Regions from separate parts of the Stenotrophomonas sp. PUT21 genome, predicted to be linked through region 3. Evidence: predicted binding sites of a transcription regulator. Region 3 holds the regulator's gene; each other region holds the start of a gene.
What was found. The regulator FliA, encoded in region 3, starts transcription of late flagellar genes. The targets are predictions, from matches to a motif close to TAAAGTTTNNCNNNCNNNGGCCGATAA.
Positions count from the first base shown of each region.

Region 1: ACTT2I_RS17230 (methyl-accepting chemotaxis protein) is a predicted target of FliA. The motif match lies at 3,446-3,472, and genes of this name have one in related genera.
Region 2: ACTT2I_RS17820 (GGDEF domain-containing protein) is a predicted target of FliA. The motif match lies at 4,163-4,189, and genes of this name have one in related genera.

Region 1 is NZ_CP197645.1:3,819,002-3,824,083, reverse strand. Features, by position in the region: gene ACTT2I_RS17240 (MFS transporter) at 1-223, opposite strand, end outside; gene ACTT2I_RS17235 (LysR substrate-binding domain-containing protein) at 350-1,252, shown strand; gene ACTT2I_RS17230 (methyl-accepting chemotaxis protein) at 1,283-3,415, opposite strand; gene ACTT2I_RS17225 (Rrf2 family transcriptional regulator) at 3,597-4,049, shown strand; gene ACTT2I_RS17220 (NAD(P)/FAD-dependent oxidoreductase) at 4,039-4,947, shown strand; gene ACTT2I_RS17215 (aldo/keto reductase) at 5,041-5,082, opposite strand, start outside.
Region 2 is NZ_CP197645.1:3,969,607-3,974,688, reverse strand. Features, by position in the region: gene ACTT2I_RS17835 (ATP-binding protein) at 1-1,526, shown strand, start outside; gene ACTT2I_RS17830 (sulfite exporter TauE/SafE family protein) at 1,564-2,340, opposite strand; gene ACTT2I_RS17825 (YchJ family metal-binding protein) at 2,403-2,798, shown strand; gene ACTT2I_RS17820 (GGDEF domain-containing protein) at 2,777-4,084, opposite strand; gene egtB (ergothioneine biosynthesis protein EgtB) at 4,257-5,082, shown strand, end outside.
Region 3 is NZ_CP197645.1:1,593,543-1,598,624, forward strand. Features, by position in the region: gene ACTT2I_RS07555 (chemotaxis protein CheA) at 1-973, opposite strand, end outside; gene ACTT2I_RS07560 (protein phosphatase CheZ) at 979-1,593, opposite strand; gene cheY (chemotaxis response regulator CheY) at 1,593-1,985, opposite strand; gene ACTT2I_RS07570 (RNA polymerase sigma factor FliA) at 2,002-2,748, opposite strand; gene ACTT2I_RS07575 (MinD/ParA family ATP-binding protein) at 2,745-3,632, opposite strand; gene ACTT2I_RS07580 (AAA family ATPase) at 3,619-5,082, opposite strand, start outside.

The sequences.
Region 1 (5,082 bases), 2.2 Mb from region 3:
GCAGGGTCTTGCGCGGCACCCGGCCGGTCAGCGCGGTGAGCACCGGCGCACCGACCGCCACGCCCAGCGCGTACAGCGATACCAGCAGGCCGGCCGAGGGCAGGGTGACGCCGAGGTCGGCGGCGATGGTCGGGATGAGGCCGACGATGACGAATTCAGTCGTGCCGATGGCGTACGCACCCAGCGTCAGCGCCAACAAGGCCAAGGGGATACCACGGGACATGGACGGATACCGGTGGGGAGTAAGGCTGCGCAGTCTGCGCGCCGCACTCTTGCGGAAAAAGCGGTCTTCACGCCAATCACTGTTGCCCCATGGTCAATAATGGGGCCCCTCCGCCGTGCCGCCGCCATGAAAACCACCCTCGATGAGATGCAGGCCTTCATCGCCGTGATCGACAGCGGCTCGATCACCGCCGCCGCCGAACAGCTGGGCCAGACCACCTCCGGCGTCAGCCGCGCGCTGGGCCGGCTGGAAGAAAAACTCGGCACCACGCTGCTGACGCGCACCACCCGCCGCCTGCAGCTGACCGAAGAGGGCGATGCCTTCCTGGCCCAGGCCCGCGCGATCGTCGCCTCGGTGGAGGCGGCCGAAGAGCAGATCGCCGCACGCCGCGAGCGCCCGGCCGGACGCCTGCGCGTGGACGCGGCGATGCCGTTCGTCCTGCACGTGATCGCCCCGCTGGTGGCAAGCTACCGCGCGCGCTATCCCGAGGTGGCGCTGGAACTCAACAGCAGCGAGCGCTACATCGATCTGCTGGAGCGGCGCACCGATGTGGCGATCCGGATCGGGCCGTTGGCCGATTCCACCCTGCACGCGCGGCCGCTGGCCCACAGCCGCCTGCGCGTGATGGCCAGCCCGGCGTATCTGGCGCAGCACGGCACCCCGCGTGATGTGGCGGCGCTGGCCGAGCACACCCTGCTGGGCTTCAACGAGCCCGATTCGCTCAATCACTGGCCGCTGCCCGGCGCCACCGACGCGCTGCTGCACGTCCGTCCGGCGGTGGCGGTCTCCAGCGGTGAAACCCTGCGCCGGCTCGCGCTGGAAGGAGTCGGCATCGTCAGCCTGTCCGACTTCATGACCCACCGCGACCGCGAAGCCGGCGCGCTGGTGCAGGTGCTGCCGGATATCACCGTGGAGGTCCGCCAGCCGATCCACGCCGTGTACTACCGCAACACGGCGGTCTCGGCGCGGATCAGCTCGTTCCTCGATCACCTGGCCGAGGCCATGGTCGGCACGCCCTACGTCCGGTAGTGCCGGCCAGCGGCCGGCACCATGCGTGGATCACGCAGCGCGAGCCCATCCGCGCATCGCACTGTGCCCGGCGTCCAGCACGAACACATCCACCGCGGCATTCAAGGCCACGGCCTGCGCTTCCATGCTGCGTGCCGCCGCCGAGGCTTCCTCCACCAAGGCCGCGTTCTGCTGCGTGGTCTCATCCATCTGCACCACGGTCTGGTTGACCTGCTCGATCCCGGCCGACTGTTCCTGCGACGCGGCAGCGATGTCGGCCATGATGTCGGTGACGCGCTGCACGCTGCCGACGATCTCGCCCATGGTCTGGCCGGCCTGGCGCACCAGCGCTGCACCGCTGTCGACATCGGTGACGGACTGATCGATCAGCGCCTTGATCTCCTTGGCCGCACCGGCCGAGCGCTGCGCCAGCGTGCGCACTTCGCTGGCGACCACGGCAAACCCACGGCCCTGTTCGCCGGCACGCGCCGCTTCCACCGCGGCATTCAGCGCAAGAATGTTGGTCTGGAACGCGATGCCGTCGATGACGCTGATGATCTCCGCGATCTGACGCGACGAGGCCTGGATCGCCCCCATCGTGGTGACTACCTGGCCGACCACTTCGCCGCCCTGCGAGGCGACCGAGGCGGCGCTGATCGAGAGCTGGTTGGCCTGGCGCGCATGCTCGGCATTCTGGCGCACGGTGGAGGTCAGTTCCTCCATCGAGGCGGCGGTTTCTTCCAGATTGGCCGCCTGCTGTTCGGTACGGCGCGACAGATCGCTGTTGCCCGCGGCGATCTCGCCGGCAGCGGTCTGGATCGACTGCGCGGCCTGCTTGATGTCGCCGACGATGGTGGTCAGCTGACCGGTGGTGCGCGCCATGTCATCGCGCATGCGCGCGAACACGCCATGGAAGTCGCCGTGCATGCGCGCGCTGAGATCACCGCCGGCGATCGCCTGCAGCACGCGCGAGACCTCGCCCAGGTCCTGCTCGGTGGTCTGCATCAGGCGGTTGAGGCCGCCGACCATCTCACCGAAGTCATGCTGATAACGCGCTTCATCGCCGCGCTGGCTGAAATCGCCCACGGCGGCTGCTTCGGCCAGCCGCTTGATCTCGGCATTGATCGCACCGAGGTTGGCCTTGGCCGTATCCAGCGCCTGGGTGATCACCGCCTTCTCGCCGGGCAGGCGCTCCATGTCCACCGACAGATCGCCGACCGCGTAATGGCCCATGATCTCGATCGCCCGCAGCTTCACCTGGATGTGGTTGGCGACCAGGGTGTTGGTGTCGCGCACCATCTGCCCATAGCCGCCGGGGAATGCCGTGGCGTCCATGCGGTAGCTGATCTCACCGGCGTCGTGGCGCTGTGCCATGGTCGCCTGCGCGGCCAGCACTTCCTTCAGGGTCTGGGTCACCGCGCGCATCGCGGTGCCGAGGCGACCGATCTCGTCGTGGCTGCGCACCACCACGCCATGCTCCAGATCACCGCGTGCCACCGCGCGTGCCGCCGCTTCCACCGCGACCACCGGGGCGATCACCGCGCGCCGCAGCCACACGGTAAGCGCGACCAGCAGCAGCACCGCCGCCAGCGCCGTGACGATCGCCGAGGCGACCAACGCTTCGCGTGCGCGCTCGGAGGTGGCGTTGGTCTCGTACGCCGCGCGCTCGCTGGCCCGCGCAGCCAATGCATCCAAGGTGGTGCCCACGGCACGGTCGGCCCCGAGCACCAGCGCGTCGCCGGCCCGGGTGTCATAGCCACTGGCCGCGAACGCCTCCAGCGCGCCGCGGTAGCGGGCCTCCAATGCGCGGTGCTCGGCCAGGAACCGGTTGGCCAGCGTGCGTGTCTGTTCGTCGCGGCTGGTCGCCAGCGTGCCGGCCAGGGCTTCAATGCGGCGTCCTTCCGCATTGAACGCGGCCAGGTGGCGTTCGCGCTGGGCGTCATCGGCGCCGCGGATCAGCACGTTTTTCCACTCCTGCACCTGCAGCCGGAACTCGCGCTGCAGCAGCTCGGCCTGCGCCTTGCGGGCGACCTCGACGGGCACCTCGGCCGACAGGTGCCGCCAGGCCGAGCCCAGCCCGGCCAAGGCCGCCAGCACGATGATGACCAGGCCGAGCGACAGCGCGCCCAGCAGTTTGAATTGAAGACTCAGGGCGCGTGGACGCGCCGGTGCGGAGGACGTCATGAGAGATCAAAAGTAAGGAAGGGCGATGCGGTATCGGTCTGCGGCGGACACCCTGAAGTGCGACGCAAATCACGCTTACCGTTCCATTCAATGATGTGAGGGCCGCGTGTAGATGAAATTTGACCGCGCATGGAACGAAACAGGACTGGACACGCAATCAATATGTAACTAATGTAGTTACATGAAATCCAGCAACCAATTCTCCGATGCGCTGCACGTGATGGCCCATCTGGTCGGCCAGGACGGTCCGCGTACCTCCGAGCAGCTCGCCACCTGCCTGCCGACCCATCCCGTGGTGATCCGGCGTCTGCTGTCGGCCCTGAACAAAGGCGGCCTGGTGACCACCGTGCGTGGCCACGGGGGCGGCGCCCAACTCGCCCGGGCGCCGGCGCAGATCACCCTGCACGATGTGTATCTGGCGATCGGCGCGCCCGCCCTGCTGCACACCGGCGCACGCGAGACCGGACGCGGCTGCCCGGTGCAGCGCGTGGTCAGCGAGGCCCTCGACGACAGTTACCGCCAGGCCCAGGCCCTGCTCGAGGCCCGCCTGCGCGACACCACCCTGGCCACGCTGGGCGAGGCATTCGCCCGCCACCTGGCCCACCACGCTGCAGGAGTTCCCCATGACGTTTGATGCGATTGTCGTCGGTGGCAGTTTCGCCGGCCTGTCCGCTGCCCTGATCCTGGCCCGTGCGCGCCGCGAGATCCTGGTGATCGACAGCGGCCTGCCGCGCAACCGGTTCGCCGCGCATTCCCAGGGCGTCCTCGGCCAGGACGGCATCGCCGGCGCCGAGCTGCTGCGCAACGCCAAGGCGCAGCTGCTGGACTACCCGACGGTGCGCTGGATCAACGACACGGTCAGCACGGCCCAGCCGACCGTGGATGGCTTCGTGGTCGGCACCGCGAACGGGGACACCTGGGCCACCCGCAAGCTGCTGCTGGCGACCGGCATCGCCGATGAACTGCCCGGACTGCCCGGCCTGGCCGAGCGCTGGGGCCACAGCGTGGTGCATTGCCCGTACTGCCATGGCTATGAGATCGGCGGCGGCGCGATCGGCCTGCTGGGCGGGCATGAGAAATCCGCCACGATGGCCGCGTTGCTTGCCGACTGGGGTGAGGTCACCCTGTTCGCGCACGGCATGGCACTGGCCCCCGAGGACCTGGCTGCCCTGCAGCATCGCGGGGTCAGCATCGAGCACGAGGCCGTGGTTGATCTCGACGGCGAGGCACCGGCGCTGAGCGCCGCTGTGCTCGCCGATGGCCGCCGGGTTGAGCTGCGCGCGCTGTTCGTCACCGCGCGCCAGCACATGGCCACACCGCTGGTGGAGCAACTGGGCTGCGTGCTGGAGGACAGCCCGATCGGCGTGCTGGTCCAGGTCGATGCAGGCAAGCAGACCAGCGTGCCGGGCATCTATGCCGCGGGCGATGCAACGCTGGTCGGCAACATCAGCCTGGCCAGTGCTGAAGGTGTGCGCGCCGGCGTCAGCCTTCACCACGCGCTGGTCGCCGAAGACAGCCGGGCCAGCCGATAAGGCGAGCAAGCTTGGGCGGGCCGGAAACCGAACGCCCGCCCCAGACGCACACAGCCGCCCTGCGGCGGCTGTGCGTCACCCCTGCCGGTGGGCTCAGGCCTGTTCGGCGCTGGCCGCATCCAGCTGCTGCACGTC
Region 2 (5,082 bases), 2.0 Mb from region 3:
AGGCCCTGCACGACCTGCGCGAAGGCAATGCCGATCTGCGCAAGCTGGGCGAACAGATCGAGAAGACCCGGGCCGATGTGGCCCAGGCCAAGCGCACCTATGAAGACGTGCGCGTGGAGCGCGGCCAGCTTGGCCGTGAACACGAACGCCTGGAGCGGCTGCATGAGCAGTGCGCGCCGCTGGCCAAGCGCGTGGTCACGCCCCTGCAGCAACAGGGCCTGGACGAACGCCTCAAAGCGCTCGGCGTGCTCAGCCTGGAGAACCTGGAAGCCCACTTCCGGCAGATCAGCAACACGCTCAACGAACAGCTCGGCGGCTCCCAGGCCGAACACAACCGGCTGGAGAACCTGCTGCTGGGCTGCTTCCGCCGCTACTGCCAGGCCTGGCCGGAAGACAGCGGTGACTTCACCGTCAGCCTGTCCAGCGCCGAAGACTTCCTGGCCCGCCTGCAGCGGCTGGAGAACGACGGCCTGCCGCAGCACGAGGCACGCTTCTTCGATCTGCTGCAGAGCCAGAGCAAGAACAACCTGCTGGCCCTGCAGCGCCACACCGCCGAGGCGCGCAAGTCGATCGCCCAGCGTCTGGACGAAGTCAATGCCTCGCTGGAGCAGGTGCCGTTCAACCGCGGCACCCTGCTGACCATCGAACTCACCGACCGCCGCCTGCCCGAAGTGCTGGATTTCCACCAGCGCCTGCGCGACGTGCTGTCCCAACAGCAGACCGAGCAGCGCGAACTGGCCGAAGCGCAGTTCGCGGTGCTGCGTGAGCTGGTCGCCAAGCTCGGCTCGCAGGAAGGCGAGGACAAGCGCTGGCGCGAGCTGGTGCTGGACGTGCGCCTGCACGTGGAATTCGTCGGCGTCGAACTCGACGCCGCCACCCGTCAGCAGGTCGAGATCTACCGCAGCGGTGCAGGCAAGTCCGGCGGCCAGCGCCAGAAGCTGGCCACCACCTGCCTGGCGGCCGCGCTGCGCTACCAGCTCGGCGGCGCCGACGGCCAGCTGCCCAGTTACGCGGCGGTGGTGCTCGATGAAGCCTTCGACAAGGCCGACAACGAGTTCACCGCGCTGGCGATGAACATCTTCGACAACTTCGGGTTCCAGATGGTCGTGGCCACCCCGCTGAAGTCGGTGATGACGCTGGAGCCGTTCATCGGGGGCGCCTGCTTCGTGGAGATCAGCGGTCGTCACGACTCCGGCGTGCTGCTGATCGAGTACGACGACGAGGGCAAGCGCCTGAAGCTGCCCGAGCGCGCCCGTGCCGGCGGTGAGGCCGCGGTGGCGCCGGCAGCGGCCGTGACCGCAGCGCCGGACGTGGTCGAGGTGCCCGAAACGGCGGCCGACGCGGTGATCGCCGAACCGCACGCCGGGCAGGCCGACGCCGCCACAACGGCGCTGGACGCACCGGTACCGGCATCGCGCCCGAAGAAAGCCGCGGCCAAGGCGCCGGCAAAGAAAGCCGCCAGCAAGGTGGCCAGCAAAGCAGCCCCCAAGGCCGCCGCCAAGAAGCCGGCCAGGCCCAAGCGCTGAGCAATCGGCGGGTCAGCCCCAGGGCTGACCCGTCCTGCTAACCGGCGAAGGTATCCCAGCCCATCCGGGCGATCAGCACCACCACCAGGCCGACGAACAACTTGCGGATGAAGGGCGTGCCGCCGCGCAGGGCCATCCGCGTGCCGACCACCGAGCCGATGATGTTGGCCGCGGCCATCGGCAGCGCGAACAGCCACAGGATGTTGCCGGTCGGCACGAAGAACGAGATCGCCGCCACGTTGGTCGCCAGGTTCACCACCTTGGAGGCGGCCGAGGCGCGCAGGAAGTCCAGCCCGAAGAAACGCACGAACAGGAAGATCAGGAAGCTGCCGGTGCCGGGCCCGAAGAAGCCGTCGTAGAACCCGATCACCGCACCGATCGCCAGTGCGGTCACCAGCTCCTTGCGGCCGATCTCGCGCGGGCGGTGCAGGGCACCGAAGTCCTTCTTCCACAGCGTGTAGCCGAGCATCGCCACCAGCAGCACCAGCACCAGCGGGCGTACCGCGTCCTTGGGCAGCAGGCTGACGGCCGTGGCCCCGGCGAAGGAGAACACGAAGGCCGTGCCCGCGGCGAACAGTACCGGCCGCCACGGGAAGCGCACATTGCGCGCATAGCGGAATGCCGCGGCGGCCGTGCCGAACATCGAGCTGAACTTGTTGGTGCCGAACAGCATCGCCGGCGTGTGCTGCGGCAGGACGGTGAACAACCCGGGCAACTGCACCAGCCCACCGCCACCGACGGCGGCATCGACCAGGCCGGCGATGAAGGCGATCGCCACCAACCACAACAGCTCAGGGGGAACCAGCTCAAGCACGGCGGCACATCGCGGCAGAAGGCGCGCCAGCATACGCCCCGTCATCGCGCGACAATACCCCCATGACCACCGCCAACTCCGATCCCTGTCCCTGCGGCCGCCCGCAGGCCTACAGCACCCGCTGCGGCTGCTACCACGCCGGCACACCCGCTCCGGATGCCGAAGCGCTGATGCGCTCGCGCTACAGCGCTTACGTGCGCCACCTGGCCGAGTACCTGCTGGCCAGCTGGCACCCGTCCACGCGCCCGGCCGAGCTGTCGCTGGAGGAAGCACCCGGGCAGCGCACCCAGTGGCTGGGGCTGACGATCCAGGACCACACGCAGTCAGATCCGGACCACGCCCAGGTCCTTTTTCTGGCCCGCTACAAGGTCGGCGGCGGCAGCGCGGTGAAGATGCGCGAGCACAGCCGCTTCGTGCGCGAAGACGGCCGCTGGTTCTATCTCGACGCGCTGCCCTGAGCCAGCGCCGCCGTGCGCACCGCCACGGCACCCTGCTGGCCATGGGCGCGCACACAGTTGCGGCCGGCGTCCTTGGCCGCGTACAGCGCCTGGTCGGCCGCTTTGATCACGCCCTGCGGGCTGTCAGCCACCCGGCTGTCGGCCACGCCGATGCTCACCGTCACCTGCACCACCGCGCCACTGCCACCGCGTCCGCGCTGCAGCTGCCCCACCGCATCGTCGCGGCTGCGCGCGGCGCGGTCGCGCAGGTGCATCCGCGCGCCTTCGATCGTCGCGCGGATCTCCTCCACCGCCGCCACACAGGCCGGGGCTGGGCGATCCAGGAACACCAGTGCGAATTCCTCGCCGCCGTAGCGGAACGCGCGGCCCCCGCCGCCGATCCCGGCCAGGCGCGCGGCCACCAGCTTGAGCACGTCATCACCGGCATCGTGGCCGTGGGTATCGTTGAAGCGCTTGAAGTGATCCACATCCACCATCGCGATGGTGTAGGTGGGCCCCACCCGCTGCAGGCATTCGTTGAATGCGCGGCGGCCGGGCAGCCCGGTGAGTTCATCGCGGAAGGCCATGTGGAAGGCCTCCTGCAGCATCGCCGAAACAATCAACAGCAGCGCCATGCAGCTGACCGCCGGCAGCAGCGCGGGCGAGACGAACACCCGCGGCAGCATCCACCACAGGCAGAGCAGGGCGATCAGCAGGGCGGTGTGCAGCGGCCGCGGCTGGTGCCAGGCCTGTACCCCCAGCGCGAGCGTTGCCACCATGAACAACAGCGCCGGCAGCTGCGCCAGCGCGTTCCAGCCGCTCGGCAGCCACGCCAGGTGTCGATCCGACAGCAGTGCCTGCATGCCGTCCGGGCCCTGGGCGGCCAACAGCAGGAAAACCCCCAGCGCCGTGCCGCTGACCACGCCGCGCAGCAGCAGGTCCTGGCGCAGCCGCCCGCGCTCGGGCCACAGCCCATGCACCAGGAACAGCAGCGGCAACCACCACGACACGGCATGAAAAATCAGCGGCGTGTGGTCCGAGATCACGCCCTCACGCAGGAACGTACCGACCACCCCGTGCAGCAGCGCGAAGGCCAGTGCGACCGCCAGCATCAGACAGACCGCCCGCACGCGGGCGTAGATCAACGCCAGCCCGATGCCCAGGCAGGCCAGCACCAGCGGCAGCAGGCGGTGCACAGGATTGCCGACCTCGGCCGCCGGCGTGGCGCCCCACAGGCCCACGGCCACCAGCACGGCAGGCAGCACGAACAGATAGTGGCTGGGCTGGCGTAGCAGGTGCGTCCGCAAGAAGGGGTCCACGTCGTGGGCCGGCGCGCCGTGGCTGCAGCGTGCAAACCGGACAACACAGGCAGGGAGTCTCCCCCGATAGCGGCCCGCGCGCATTCAACTTGAGCGCTGTCACCGCAGCGATGCCCTGCCATGACGTGACACTCACCCCGGCTGGCCGATCCTGATCGCGATGAATACCGCCGTCGCTGCCGCACCACCGCTCACTGCCGTCCCGCCCGCGTCGCTGGCCGCCCGTTACGCTGGCGTGCGCGCCCGCACGGTCGCGCTGGCCGCCCCGCTGAGCGCTGAGGACGCCATGGTGCAGAGCATGGCCGATGCCAGCCCGGCCAAATGGCACCTGGCCCACACCACCTGGTTCTTCGAGCGCTTCGTGCTCGCCACCCGGCCCGGCTACGCCCCGATCGATGCGGACTGGCATTACCTGTTCAACAGCTATTACCAGAGCATCGGCCCGGCGCATGCGCGTCCGCAGCGCGGGCTGCTCTCGCGCCCGTCACTGGATGAGGTGCTGCATTTCCGCGCCGAGATCGACCAGCGCGTGATCACCGCACTGCAGGCCGGCAGCCTGAGCGAACAGGCCCAGCATCAGCTGCTGCTCGGCCTGCATCACGAGCAGCAGCACCAGGAGCTGCTGCTGACCGATATCAAGCACGCGTTCTGGTCCAACCCGCTGCAGCCGGCCTACCGGGAGGATCTGGCGGTGGCACCGGCCCGTGCGCTGCCGCTGCGGTGGCTCAGCAGTCCCGAGCGGATCGTGGAGATCGGCGCGCCGGTCTGGCCCACCCAGCCCACATTCGCCTATGACAACGAATCGCCTGTACACCGCGCGTTGGTCCCGGCGCATGCGCTGGCCAACCGCCCGGTCAGCAATGAGGAGTACCGGCGGTTCGTGCAGGCCGGTGGCTACCGCGAGCCGCGCTGGTGGATGAGTGAAGGGTGGACGCTGTGCCAGGACCAGCATTGGCAGCATCCGCTGTACTGGGATGACGCACTGG
Region 3 (5,082 bases):
CGATCAGTTCCAGTTCGACTTCCTTCTTCAGCGACCGCGCAACATCGCGGGCCACCTTGGGGAAGCGCGAGAACACCTTGCCGACTGGCTGCATGCGGGTACGCATCACCGCCGACTGCAGCCGTGCGGTGGCGATGTCCAGCGTGGACACGGCGCGGTCGAGTTCTTCATCGTGCAGGCGCGCACGCAGGGTCTTGAGCCGGTTGCGCGAGAGCACCAGCTCGCCGATCAGGTTGACGATCGCATCCAGGCGCTTGGTATCCACGCGCACGGTGTGTTCGGCTTCGGCGACGGGTTTGGCCGGGGCCGGCTTGGCGCTTGGCGCCGCCGGGGCGGCCACGGCGCGCGGGGCCGCAGCGGGCACGGATGCAGCGGCAATGGCCTTGGCACCGGGAACGGCGCCGCCGTGCAGCTGGTCCAGCAGCGCTTCGAACTCGTCCTCGCCGATCAGGCCATCGTCCTTTTTCGGCGCGGCAACGGCGGTCGGCGCGGCGCCGCCATGCAGCTGGTCGAGCAGCGCTTCGAACTCATCATCGGTGATCATCTCGCCGCCGCTGCCGGGGGAGGTGGCCGCCGCGGGTGCCGGCGTGGCCGGGCCGTTGACGTCGAACTGGGCGATCAGTTCCGGCGGGGCATACCCCGGCTCGGTCCCGGCCGAGACCGAATCCAGCATCGACTGCAGATAGTCCAGCGACTGCTGGGCCGCGTCGAAATGGTGGGCCTGCAGCGTGGCCTGGCCGGAGCGCGCCATGCCGAGGGTTTCCTCGGCGGCGTGGCACAGCTCGACCATCGCCTGGATGCCGAGGAAGCCGGCACCGCCCTTGAGCGTGTGGAAGCCACGGAACACGGCGTTGAGCTGGTCGGCATCCTGGGGCGCCTGCTCCAGCGACACCAGCTGTTCGCCAAGGCGGTCCAGGATTTCCTGGGCCTCGAGGATGAAGTCGGCGGCGATATCGTCTGGAACAGCACTCATGATCGTTACAGTCCCAGGTCCGAGAGCAGGTCGTCGGCGTCGTTCTGTGACACCGCATGGCGATCCAGACCGTTCACGGCCGGGCCGGCCAGGCCGTTGGTGTCGCGCTTCTTGTCGTCTTCCTGCGGCGGCAGGCCGAGCGCGCCGAAGCCCTCGTGCACGCGCCGCACGATCCCGACCACGCGGCGTATGATCTGCCCGGTCAGGTCCTGGTAGCTCTGCGTCAGCGCGATTTCCGTCAGGTTGTGGCGGATGCGGTCGAGCTGCTGGCCCTGGTCGGGCGTCAACCCGTTGGCGCGCAGCTGTTCGGTCAGCGAGCGACATTCCTCGGCCAGGTCCAGCGTGCGGTGGGTGGCCTGTTCGGTCATCGCCACCACGTGGTCCAGGCGCGCGCAGGCGTCATCCAGTTCGCCGGCTTCGCTGGGCAGGCTGGGCAGTTCACCCAGGGCCTGGCCGAGTTCGCGGGCGAGGCGGTTCAGGCCGGCCATCATCGGCTGCGTGCGCAACGCGGCGAGGGCGTCGATCTCCCGGCGCCAACCGGCTTCGTCGCCACTTTCCAGTGCGGCCAAGGCGTCCTGCAGGCGCTGCACCAGCGCGGATTTGTCGCTCAGGGTGTCCATCAGGCGCTCGCTGCCAGGCGTTCGAAGATTTTGCCGAGCTTTTCTTCCAGGGTCTGCGCGGTGAACGGTTTGATGATGTAGCCGTTCACGCCGGCCTGGGCGGCTTCGATGATCTGCTCGCGCTTGGCTTCAGCGGTCACCATCAGCACGGGCAGGGTCTTGAGCTTGGCATCGGCACGCACGGCCTTGAGCAGGTCGATGCCGGTCATGACCGGCATGTTCCAGTCGGTGACCACGAAATCGAACGGCTGGCTCTGCAACATCGCCAGCGCGGCATGCCCGTCCTCGGCTTCGGCCGTATTGGTGAAGCCCAGATCGCCCAGCAGGTTCTTGACGATACGACGCATGGTCGAAAAATCGTCGACGATCAGGATACGCATGTTCTTGTTCAAAGCACTTTCCTCGATTTCAATGGTTCTCGAGGCCGGCGTCTGCCGCCTCGAAGATCTTCAGCCGGCCCCGCAGACGCAGCACGGCCTGGCCATGGATCTGGCACACGCGCGATTCGCTGACACCCAGTACGGCGCCGATCTCTTTCAGGTTCAGTTCCTGCTCGTAGTACAGCGACAGGACCAGCTGTTCGCGCTCGGGCAGCAGGCCGATCGCGTTGCCCAGCTCGCGCCCGAACTCGCCGCGCTCCAGTACCTGCTGCGGGGTCGGGCCACCCTGGGCGACGGTATCCAGCTCGCCCTGGTCTTCGATCCGTGATTCCAGGCTCAGCACCTGGCCGCGCGAGGCGTCTTCCATCAGGCGCAGGTAGTCCGGCAGCGGCATGTCCATCGCGGCGGCCACTTCGGTGGCGCTGGCGGCACGGCCGGTGCTCTGCTCGAGGCGACGGATGGTCGCGGCGGCATCGCGTGCACGGCGGTGCACCGAGCGCGGCACCCAGTCGCCACGGCGGATCTCGTCGATCATCGAGCCGCGGATGCGGATCGAGGCATAGGTTTCAAACGAGGCGCCCTGGTCGGCGTCGTAGCTGCGCGAGGCCTCGATCAGGCCCATCATGCCGGCCTGGATCAGATCGTCCACCTCCACGCTCGCCGGCAGGCGCGCGGCCAGATGGTGGGCGATGCGCCGGACCAGGTCGGAGTGCTGGGCAATGCACTCGTTGGCTGCGGTCCGCTGGACCTCTTTGTATTGTGCTGCGCCCTTCATACCGTCACCCCGCGTTGCTTGAGGATGCGTTCCAGGAAGAATTCGACCCCGCCACGCGGCTCGGTCGGGGCCTGCCAGCGGGCGGTGCGGCGCGCGATCTCGGTCAGCGCCAGCGCGGCCGGGCTGGACGGGTAGGCCTTCACCACCGGCTGCTGGCGCTGCACCGACAGGCGCAGCCAGTCATCCTGCGGCACGCAGCCCAGGTAGTTCAGCGAGACATCGGCGAGGAACTTCTCGCAGACACGGGTCAGCTTTTCGTACAGCACGCGGCCTTCGTTCGGGTCGCGGACCATGTTGGCCACCACCTGGATGCGGTCCACCCCGCGCTCGCGCGAGAGCACCTTGATCAGTGCGTAGGCGTCGGTGATCGAGGCCGGCTCATCGCAGACCACCACCACCGTGTCCTGCGCGGCCTGGCAGAAGGTGAGCACGCCATCGGTGATGCCGGCGGCGGTATCCACGATCATGATGTCCAGCTCGCGCTCGAGCTCGGAGAACACGTTGACCAGGCCGACGTGCTCGGCCGGCTGCAGCTCGGCCATGTGGCGGCGGCCGGAGGCGGCCGGCACCACCAGCACGCCGCCGGGGCCTTCCATGATCACTTCTTCCAGCGTGCAGCGCCCGGCGACCAGGTCGGCCAGGGTCACCTTCGGCTGCAGGCCGAGGATCACGTCGATGTTGGCCAGGCCGAGATCGGCGTCCAGCAGCAGCGTGCGTTTGCCCATGTCCGCCAGCGCCACGGCCAGATTGGCCGAAACGTTCGTTTTGCCCACGCCGCCCTTGCCGCCGGTGACGGCGATGGTGCGGACCGGGCCCAGCGGCTGGCTTCGGGTAGCCGACAACGGGAAGGTCTTGGTCAGCTTGGCGTACTCACGCGACGGCATGGTTCAACTCCGGGTTGCAGGGCATATCGGCCGCGCGGCGCAAATCTTCAAGGCGAAGTACAAGATTGGCCGCACTGGCACGGTGCAGGTCTTCAGGAACGTCCTGGCCATCGGTGACCCAGGTGATCGGCAGGCGGTGGTCCACGGCCACCGACAGGGCGGTACCGAAGCGGCCGGTTTCGTCCAGCTTGCTCAGCACCACGCCCTGCGGGTTGGCGGCGCTGAAGCGGCGGACCACCTCGTCCATGTCGCCGAAACTGGTGTTGGCCGGCAGCACCAGCAGGGTGCGGATCTGCTCGGCGGCGCGCAGCCACTGCAGCTGGGCGGCCAGTGCACGGTCACGCGGGCCCAGGCCGGCGGTGTCGATCAGGACCAGCTTGTAGTCCTTCAGGCGCTCCAGCAGCTGGTTCAGATCGGTGCCGCTGCTGGCCTCATGGACCGCGATGCCGAGCTGGCGGCCGAAGCCGTACAGCTGCTCGCGGGCGCCGATGCGGCCGGTATCGGTGGTGACCAGGGCGACATCGCGGGCGGCATGCGCCTCGGCGAAACGCGAGGCCAGCTTGGCGATGGTGGTGGTCTTGCCGGCACCGGTAGGGCCGACCAGGGCGATCACGCCGCCGGCTTCGAGCGGGTCGACCGGGGCGATCGGCAGCTTCTTGGAGAGCAGGCCGAGCATCAGGCCGCGGCCACGGTGGGCTTCGGTATCCAGCGGAATCTGCATGGCCACGTCGCGGCTGATGCCGGCGTCGAAGCCGTACTCGTCCATCAGGTCCAGCGCCGCGGCGCGGACCGGCGAGCCACGCAGGCGCTCATCGGTGAAGCGGTGCATCTCGCGCTCGATGACATGGCGCATACCGGCCACTTCATGGCGCAACTGGCGGATCTCTTCGTCGTCGCGCTGGATGATCGTCAGTTCGGGCACGCTGGCCACGGCCGCTGCCGGTTCATTGGCGGCGGTGGTGACGGTCTCGGCGATCGGCAGCGGCAGGGCCGGCGGCAGGGCAGGGGCCACCACCGGGAGCGGCGCGAGCGCGGCAGCGACCGGCATCGCCGCCTCGTCCATCTCGTCCAGCGGCGGATCGATCACGAAGCGGGCGCGGTTGATCGGGGCGGGCGCGGCCACTGCTTCGACCGGGGCGGCCGGGGACGCGGCGGCGGCCTGCTCGACATTGAACGGCGCGAAGATCTGCTCCGGCAGCGACGGTTCGTTGACGGCGGGGCCGACGCTGGCGCGGGCGAGGGTGGCGGCGAAGCCGTCGCTGCCCGGCGGCGGCACGATTTCATTGGCGGTATCCAGGGTGCGACCGGTCGCGCCGACGGCGGCGCGGGCCAGCGCGGCGACCGCCGAAGTGGTCGCGGCCACCGGTTCAGGCGTGGCGACCGGCGCCTTGCGGCGGGTCACTGCGGCGATCACCGCATCGGCGGCGCTGCGCGGGCGCGGTGCCGGCGC